Fulvivirga ulvae: one gene and its partner. The protein of the gene in region 2 interacts with the protein of the main gene of each other region in a pairwise test. Links are inferred from orthologs where the notes say so. Each region holds a gene or a part of one and is shown on either strand. Other genes may lie near its edges.

The links. The genes of interacting proteins can lie anywhere in the genome.
Region 1: the proteins of LVD17_RS04515 (region 2) and rlmB interact in binary tests that used the Escherichia coli proteins (3 or more experiments, as listed by UniProt). The link is inferred for Fulvivirga ulvae from one-to-one orthologs.

What each region holds. Positions count from the first base shown.
Region 1 is NZ_CP089981.1:1,442,693-1,446,768, reverse strand. The notes cover bases 1-2,892. They hold rlmB (23S rRNA (guanosine(2251)-2'-O)-methyltransferase RlmB), read right to left. Parts: upstream 1,871-2,892; coding sequence 1,130-1,870; downstream 1-1,129. Other genes in these bases: LVD17_RS06070 (GWxTD domain-containing protein), read right to left, coding at 1,887-2,892; LVD17_RS06080 (mannose-1-phosphate guanylyltransferase), read left to right, coding at 38-1,108; LVD17_RS06085 (KpsF/GutQ family sugar-phosphate isomerase), read left to right, coding at 1-16. Outside these bases: more of LVD17_RS06070, read right to left, coding at 2,893-3,068; LVD17_RS06065 (class I SAM-dependent methyltransferase), read left to right, coding at 3,178-3,951. UniProt on the Escherichia coli protein: Specifically methylates the ribose of guanosine 2251 in 23S rRNA.
Region 2 is NZ_CP089981.1:1,061,608-1,066,937, forward strand. The notes cover bases 975-3,936. They hold LVD17_RS04515 (NAD(P)H-hydrate dehydratase), read right to left. Parts: upstream 3,223-3,936; coding sequence 1,726-3,222; downstream 975-1,725. Other genes in these bases: LVD17_RS04510 (T9SS type A sorting domain-containing protein), read right to left, coding at 1,202-1,570; LVD17_RS04520 (NADH-quinone oxidoreductase subunit D), read right to left, coding at 3,224-3,936. Outside these bases: LVD17_RS04505 (sensor histidine kinase), read left to right, coding at 1-934; more of LVD17_RS04520, read right to left, coding at 3,937-4,441; LVD17_RS04525 (NADH-quinone oxidoreductase subunit C), read right to left, coding at 4,442-4,927; LVD17_RS04530 (NADH-quinone oxidoreductase subunit B), read right to left, coding at 4,931-5,330. UniProt on the Escherichia coli protein: Bifunctional enzyme that catalyzes the epimerization of the S- and R-forms of NAD(P)HX and the dehydration of the S-form of NAD(P)HX at the expense of ADP, which is converted to AMP.

The sequences.
Region 1 (4,076 bases), 380 kb from region 2 along the record:
GGAAGGTATAATATAAATTGTCACTTAAGCTTTAATAATGAAAAACAACTATGTAGTGATCATGGCTGGAGGCATAGGGAGTAGATTCTGGCCCTATAGCAGAAACAACCAGCCAAAGCAGTTTCTGGATATACTTGGAACAGGACGCTCACTATTACAGATGACTTACGACAGGTTTTTACCTATTGTTGATAAAGAAAATATTTATGTAGTAACCAATAATGATTACGCTGCTCTGGTTAAAGAGCAGCTGCCGGAGTTGACAGAGCATCAGATACTTAAAGAGCCTCTGAGGAGAAATACAGCGCCTTGTATTGCTTATGCCTCATATAAAATAGCGAAAAAGAACCCTGAGGCAATTATAACTGTAGCGCCATCTGACCATATTATTTTTCATGAGGATAAATTTTATAACGTCTTAAAGACAGCCATAGCGGCTGCCAGCGGACAAAATAAGTTGCTGACTATAGGATTAAAGCCCAACAGACCTGAGACTGGCTATGGCTACATTCAGTTTTTGGAGTCTAAAGAAAAAGTTAACCGGGTCAAGACTTTCACAGAGAAACCGGAGAGAGATCTTGCTCAGAAATTCTTGGAGAGTGGTGATTTTGTATGGAATTCCGGCATTTTTGTGTGGGGAGTCCAGGCAATCATCCGTGCTTTTGAAGAGTGCCTGCCTGAGATAGCTGAGACCTTTGCTGATATTCAGAAAGCGCTGTATAGTGAGAGGGAGCCGCGTGCCGTGGATGATGCGTACTCTCAGTGTGGGAATATCTCAATTGACTATGGAGTAATGGAGAAGGCAGATAATGTATATGTCGTGCTTGGCGATTTTGGCTGGTCAGACCTTGGCTCATGGAACTCACTTCATGAACTCTCGGAGAAAAATGGAGATTGTAATGTGATCCAGGGGAATGCCATAACTTACGATACCAAAAACAGTATGATCCATGGGCCAAAAGATAAACTCATCATTGTTCAGGGACTGGAGGGTTACCTGGTTGCTGAGTGCGGAAATGTTACCCTGATCTGCAAAAAAGATGAAGAAGCAAAGTTCAGAGACTTTGTAGCTGATGTGAGAGATAAAAAGGGCAAAGAATTTTTGTAAGCGGAGAAGTAGCAGAGGGCTTTAAAACCTCTGCCTTATGGCTTCATAAATGGTTATGGCAGCAGATACCGAAACATTAAGGCTGTCAATTTTACCTTTCATAGGGATACGTCCGCGCAAGTCGGTCAGTTTGAGATACTCCGGAGAGATACCATCTTCTTCGGAGCCAAGTAGTATGGCCACCGGCTGTTTAAAGTTGATGTCATAGACTGATGTATCTGTTTTCTCAGTACAGGCTATGATCTGAATTCCACTTTCTTTGAGAAAGGTTATGGTGTTTTTGAGGTTGTCTACCCGGCATACCGGAATATAATTTAGAGCTCCTGCAGAAGTTTTCATCGCATCACTGTTAATGGCCGCACTGCCCCTGCTGGGAATAATAATGCCGTCCAGTCCTGCACACTCTGCCGTACGGGCTATGGCTCCAAAGTTCCGGACATCGGTTACCCTGTCCAATATGATAAAGAAAGGCTCACGGCCCTCCTGATAAGCCTGATCAATGATATTGTCCAGGGATGCATACCTAACAGCAGAAATGAATGCGATTGCACCCTGGTGGTTTTTTCTGGTCAGGCGATTGAGCTTTTCAATAGGCACCTGCGAAATGGGTACATTATGATCCCTGGCTACTTTAAGCAACTCCTTTATGAGGTCATTGTTTAACTCTTTTTGAATGAGTAGCTTATCGATTTCTTTGCCTGAATTGATGCTTTCAATGATGGCCCTTATTCCAAATATTAAATCCTTCTGATTCTCTTTCAATGTAATTTTTTTAGACTTAAAACCTCCCTTTTCTCCACAAGTCTATCGCCCTGTACCATGAACTCGTATAGCTCTTATCTCTTACCAATACAAAGTGCGATGAAGAAAAAACACTTGCTGTCCTGATGAAGTTGAATTTTAATTTGGGTAAATCCGGAGAAGCCAGATAGAGCCAGGTTTCCTCGCCATTACTTTTTGTAACTTCGTCAGGCGGCCCAAAGATAATATAAATCAAGCCCATATCTGTTTTCCAACCTTCTTTATATGAGGTGAACAGGCGATTTGCGCTTTCAACCCTGTCAAAATAGTTCTTTATTATTGACTTTGCTCTGTCTGGTGATTTGGTTAGGTCCAGCCAAAACTTATCAAAGGCTTTTTTGTCACCATTGATATTTTGCAGTTGCATATTTTCCTCTTTGGTAGTAATGTAGATTAATGGTTCGACCAGATCCTCAAGCTTCGCCAGCTTGGGGTAATACTTGTTTTCGACCCTTATACCTTTACCCTGCTGACTAGACGAGTCTTTTTGAAACAGGAAAAGCCCATGTTTAATAAACGTTAACTTTTGACCACTGGCTACCACAAAGGAGGAATCAATAGGCATGGCTTTGGCAGGAGTTTCTTCTCTGATCGGCATAGGAGGGAGTGCGGGAGGGAAGATATGGTTATAGTAGTAACCATATACCTGGGTACTGTTGTTGAAATGATAAGTACCGGGTGCAACCCATGAAGTAAACTGGATTCTGTCATTACTGTTCCATATAGCTAGTGTGTGGTCAGTGACAGTAAAATCATAGAAATAAGTAAAGCCACTGAATTTACTTTGTACCCTGATAGCACCCAAATTAAGCAGTGCTGAATTAGATATGGAAAACCTGATAGTATGTTGATTTTTTATCTGACCTATATAAGTGCTGTCTATTTTGTCTGTGGCTATTTGCTGTAAATCTGCGGTATAGGCAGTGGTGGTGAAGAAATCAAAGGTATAATCTTTTAACAAGGGCTTACTCTGATTAATTATAAGTCCTATGAAGATGAAAGTAGAGTCACTGTCGGTTATAACTTCGTGCTTTAAATCTATTTCAGAATCAGGATTATATTGGTGGGCGAGGTTGCTGCTGTTTAAGGTAGTTTGTGCGTTTATAAAGGTCCCGTAAGGAGTGAAAGCCAAAATAAAGAAATATCGTAAGAGCTTCATGATTTGTTGGTTTTATTGGAGGAAGTTACTGGATTTGTGTCATAAAATAAAAAACGAATAACAGGTAATTTCTTTATATTTCAAGTAATTTTGCTCAAAAAACTGCGAAATGAGTGTTTATACTACTGAAATTGCTTCTGACAAAATTGCTTCTGACAACCCGATCCATCAGCGACTGCTCAAGGCTTATTACCTGGCTGAAGACTTCGTAAAAGGTGATCTGTTGGAGATCGGTTGTGGTGAAGGCCGTGGTATATCACTTTTAAAAGACAAGAGTACGTCTTATACAGCTATCGACAAGATTGCGAGTGTGCTGGAGGCCTTGAAGGAAAAGTATAATGATGTTACTTTCATTCAGGACAATATACCTCCGTTCGGCAAAGTGGAAAGCAATAGCTATGATGTTATCATCAGCTTTCAGGTAATTGAGCATATCAAAAAAGACAGGCAGTTTTTAGAAGAGATTTATCGTGTGCTTAAGCCGGGTGGTAAGGCTCTCCTCACTACACCCAATATTAAAATGACACTCACCCGAAACCCCTGGCATATCAGGGAATATACAGCTGATCAACTAGAGAGTCTTGCCAAAGAAATATTCCCTAAAGTAGAGATGAAGGGAGTGAGTGGTAATGAAAAGGTGATGGAGTACTATGAAATGAACAAAAAGAGTGTCCGGAAAATAACGCGTTTTGACATTTTTAACTTGCAGTACAGGCTACCGGCTTCATTGCTAAGGATACCTTATGACCTGCTCAATCGCATGAATAGAAATAAACTGAAAGACAGTAACGATAGCCTCGTTAATGACATCCATCACTCTGACTACCTTCTGTCTGACGATGCCGATAAAGCTTTGGACTTGTTTCTTATCGTTGAAAAATAAGAGGGCAATAGAAAAGTTAGACCAATCACTCCCAGCTTATAGCATTCACCTCTCCTCCTGAGAGAATTTTCCGTGAGAGCTTGATGTAGCATGATATTCTTCGAGCAACCTTGCTATTCTTGTGG
Region 2 (5,330 bases):
GAAGTTACAGTTAATCGTAGCTGACCGCACTTATGAGGTAATGACACAAAAGAAGGAGATAGAACAGCAGAACCACCTTCTGAAGACCAAGAATGAAGAGATCAGCTTTCAGAAAGATGACATTCAGAAGAAAAATATTCAGTTAAAAGAATCGCAGGAAGAAATACTGAGTATGAACCAAAAGCTGACTGAGCTGAACATGTACCTGGAAAAAAAGGTTGAAAAAAGAACTTCCAAAATCAAGGCGACCCTTAAAAAGCTGCAGCAGATCAACGGTGAACTAGACACTTTTGTATACCGGGCGTCGCACGACCTGAAGGGGCCTATAAGCAGGATCAATGGCATCACTTCTTTAGCTAAACTGGAGTCTCCGGATGATATCAATCTCAAGTATTTTGACATGATTGAACACACAGCTAAGGACATGGAAGTATTACTGTCGAAGCTGGCACAAGTGCATGAGATTATCAACAGCAAGCCTCACAAGGATGAAATTGATATTCCTTCTTTATTGAGCGAAATCAGGGATGTAATTAAATTTCATGATAAAAGCCTGAATACCAAATATTCCTTTGACCTCAGTGTGGTTAACATTACTTCAGACCGGTATCTGCTCAGCATAATTATAAAAAACCTTATTGAGAACGCGTTAATATTCCGCAAAACATCCAACAGCGAGCCTCACCATATTCATATATCCACCAGTATCCATGAGGGTGTATTTGAAATAAGAATTAAAGACAATGGTATCGGAATTCATGCCCCACACTTAAACATGATCTTCCAGATGTTCTTTAGAGGCTCTGATAAGTCAAAGGGCAGTGGTTTGGGTCTGTACCTTGTCAAAATGTGTGTTGATAAGCTTAAAGCCAGCATTGGTGTACAAAGCCAGGAAAATAAATTTACAGAATTTACAGTCAGCATCCCTGTATAGAATCTTCGTCTTTGTGTTTGACAGATAACTGTTTGTAGCAGTTGACAAGCTAACATCAAATAACAATAGCCGCAGTTACTGCTTTTCAGCAGCACGCTTCACATCGCATGTTTTAATTTCCGATCTTTTGCTCCACAGTTCCAGTTCTTCGGCCTGACTCGCTATAGCGGTTTGGCAATGTTTTATAATATAACTGGCAAGGCGAAGCCATTAAAAAAAAGCCCCTCAATTTCTTGAGAGGCACAATTTCAATAACCTGTATTATATTTATCTTTTTAGAAACTTATATGTTTCTTTAAAATATCCCTGATCATCCCGTATAGCCAAGAGGTAATATCCGGGTGCAAGATCTTTAACCTTTAGTCTAAATTCATTTTCTCCTACATTTTCAACAGGAACATCAATTACATTTCCTATTATATTATGTACGGTAAAACTTGTTTTATTAAGTGTTGAATTATTGATTTTAACACTTAGGTAATCAGCTGTTGGGTTGGGAAACATGCTGACTTCGTTTAATTTCTTTTCCAGTGAAGAATCTTTGAAACGCTCAATCTCTCCATTCTGCGCAAAGAGAGAGGTTCCTCCAAAGGTCAATATAAGTGCTGAAAGTACGGTAAGTATAAATATTTTCATGCGCAATCGGGTATCAATTTTTATCAACCATCGAACAAAAACCGATCCACAATTCTTTCTCCCTCACAATTTTTTTGAGCTCCTCTCGTTGCAGACCTCCATTTAAATACGTAGAAACTTTTATAATGTTGTACATATACCAAATAAAAAGAAAATTATCTTATACTCTGATAAGCATTAGGAATAAAATCAACCAGATCAGAAGCGATCATTCCTATTTGACCTGTCACTTCGGCAGCAAGGTCACCAGCCACACCATGTAGATATACCCCCACCTTTGCTGCATTTTCCGGCAGGTACTTCTGAGCAAGCAGTGAGGTTATCATTCCTGTTAACACATCACCAGTGCCTCCACTGGCCATGCCAGGGTTGCCCGAACTGTTAAAATAAACCTCTCCGGAAGGGAGTGCAATAGATGTGTGGGCACCTTTAAGCACAACGATAACATTGTTTTCCCTGGCAAAGGCGGTTTGCTTTTCCAGGCGTTCAAAATCATTCGACCAGTCTCCGGCCAGTCTTTCAAATTCCTTAGGGTGAGGTGTAAGAATAGTACCTGCAGGCAAAACTTCCAGAATTTCACGGTGTTCAGAAATTATATTAAGTCCGTCAGCATCGATAACCAGGGGTTTACCAAATGCCTGGATAGCCTGCATTAAACTATAAACCGTTTCCTGCTCCTTTCCAAGTCCGGGACCAATCCCTAAAGCGTCATATCCGGCTACATCGCCATAGCTGGTGAGGAAATGATCGCCCTCGTCTGGTAATACCATGGCCTCCGGAACTGTAGACTGCATGACACTATAGCCACATCGCGGAATATTCATTGTAAGCAAACCTACCCCGCTACGGAGGGCCGCTTTGGCACATAGTACGGCCGCCCCCATTTTCCCATAGCTACCAGCCATTATCAGCGCGCGCCCATGCGTGCCCTTATGAGCAAATTTGGATCTTTTCTTAAGTACACCTCTGATGGATTCACTTGTCAGCATAAAGTAGTGAGAGGTTTCTCTTTCAACAGCTTCCTGCATGAGACCAATATCTACAATATGCCAATCTCCAACATATTCACTATTTTCGGGCATAAAAAATGCCAGCTTTGGTATTTGAAACGAAACGGTATATTCTGGCTTTACAATTGTGCCTCCTGCTGTATGCTGATCTGAAAATAATCCTGACGCGATATCTATAGCAATTATTGTATTGTCAGAATTATTCATGACCTCTATAACTTCTGCATACAGGCCCTCGACTTCACGGCTCAGGCCAGATCCAAAAATACCGTCTATAACAATATGGTATAGGTTAAAGTCCGGTATCTCATCAGTATTACTGATTGGCACCACGTCTATCAGCCCCTCCAGGCGCTTCTCATTTATTTTAAAATCACCGGAGGCAGAGGCAGATTTTCTGATAACATAAGCCTTTACCTTATAATTTTTCTCATTTAGCAATCGAGCTACCACCAGACCATCTCCTCCGTTATTTCCGGTACCACACACTATTGCCACCTGATACTTAGGACTAAAACGGGCGGTAAACCAACGTGTAAATGCCTTAGCAGCTCGCTCCATCAGGTCAACAGAGCGAATGGGTTCATGCTTTATTGTAAAATCGTCTACATTACGGATCTGGTTGGCAGATAAAACTTTCATATTAACGGTCTACTTCTCCTAATACTATATCGATAGACCCTAATACCGCTATCAGGTCAGCAATAAGGCTCCCTTTTGATAACTCTGAAATGATAGAAAGGTTTACAAAGCAACAAGATCTACCTTTGCACCTGAAAGGAATATCACTTTTCCCGTCAGCCCTAAAAAAGAAACCCAACTCGCCCCTGGGTGTTTCACCCCGTATATAAAAATCCTGGGCCTTTGGTCTTATTTTTTTGGGCACAAGTTCTTGAGGGTCAAATTCTCGGGTTCGTTTATGCTCTTTAGTAAGTTTTTCCAGACACTGCTCAATAATTTTCAGAGACTCATGTATTTCCCTTACACGCACATCCGTTCTGTCCCAGCAATCTCCTACCGTACCAACTTTCCCTTCACCCACTGGAATATCAAAATCGATTTCAGGATAGACAGAATAGCCATCCACCTTTCGCAGGTCATATCGAAGGCCTGAACCACGTAGCATAGGGCCTGTCACACCATAGTTAAGGGCCAGGTCCAAAGGAAGTACTCCTATATTTGCCGTGCGATCAATAAATATCTTATTTTCCATTACAAGCCCTTCCAGCTCGGCCAGCTTTGGCTTTAAGTAGTTGACAAATTCGGCACAGCGCTCCTCAAACCCAACGGGAAGATCGTAAAACAATCCACCTACCCAAATATAATTATACAGCATTCTGGCTCCGCTGGCCCATTCCAGCATACGTTGAATATGTTCACGGTCCCTGATCAGCCAAAAGAACGGTGTAAAAGCCCCAATATCCATGGCATAGGTACCAACAGCTACAAAATGAGATGCTATTCTGTTAAGTTCAGTTACTAAAACACGGATATATTCAACTCTCTTAGGCAACTTGTCTGCTATACCAAGCATTTTTTCGACTCCCATAACATACACATGCTCCGAATTCATAGCAGCCAGGTAATCCATCCGATCCACAAAAGGTATCACCTGATTGTATGGAAGTGATTCTGCATGCTTTTCAAAACACCTGTGAAGATATCCTAAATGTGGTATTACATCTTTTATCACTTCTCCATCGGAAACTACCTCAAGTCTCAATACACCATGTGTAGAGGGGTGCTGAGGACCGAGATTAATAACCATTTCCTCTGACTTCAGGTCTTCCTCGTTATATTTATTGGGTTCTGACTTAATCAGATTATCTTCCCGATATTGATATTGTATTTCGTTGGCCACCTAATATTCTACTTTTATACCTCTGTAATACTCCTGATGCTGATAATCCTTTCGAAGCGGATATCCCTCCCAGTCAGCCGGCATGAGGATCCTGCGGAGATCGGGATGATTTTCAAAGCTTATCCCGAACATGTCGTAAGCCTCTCTTTCATGCCAGTCAGCAGTCTTCCAAATATCACTTACCGAACTTATTTGTGGTTTACTTCTGTCAACTTTCACTTTAATCATCAGCCCTGTTTCGAATGGAACCGAATATAAGTTATAAATAACCTCCATGGTACCTATTTCCGGGCCGTTGTCCAGGCCTGTCAGGCAGGAGAGCATATCAAAATAGGTCAGCTCATTGGTATGCAATTCAAGGCATACGCGATGCACGTCACCCACCCCGATTTCAATAGCCTTGGGTGAGGCGGCTTCATCAACTTCCTTTATGACTGCCTCTCCAAATTTATTTTTGAGTATGGATATGATTTTTTCTATCTCCATAATTTAAGCTTCTTGTTTTTTCAACAATCTCTCAAGAGCCTTGGGTGCCATTAAAGATTCACTTCTTATTTTCTCCTGCAGTTTCAAGAAGCCTCCGATAAGTGCTTCTGGTCTTGGGGGACAACCTGGCACATATACATCCACTGGAATAATCCTGTCTACTCCTTTAACCACATGATAGCCATGCTCCCAGTACGGCCCACCGCAATTAGAACATGACCCCATAGAAATAACATACCGTGGCTCTGACATTTGCTCATAGAGTCTTCTGATCCGGTCAGCCATTTTGAATGTTACCGTTCCTGCCACAATCATGACGTCAGCCTGTCTTGGTGAAGCCCGGGGAGCCATGCCAAGTCTGTCCATATCGTATACAGATGTACCGGTTGTCATAAACTCAATT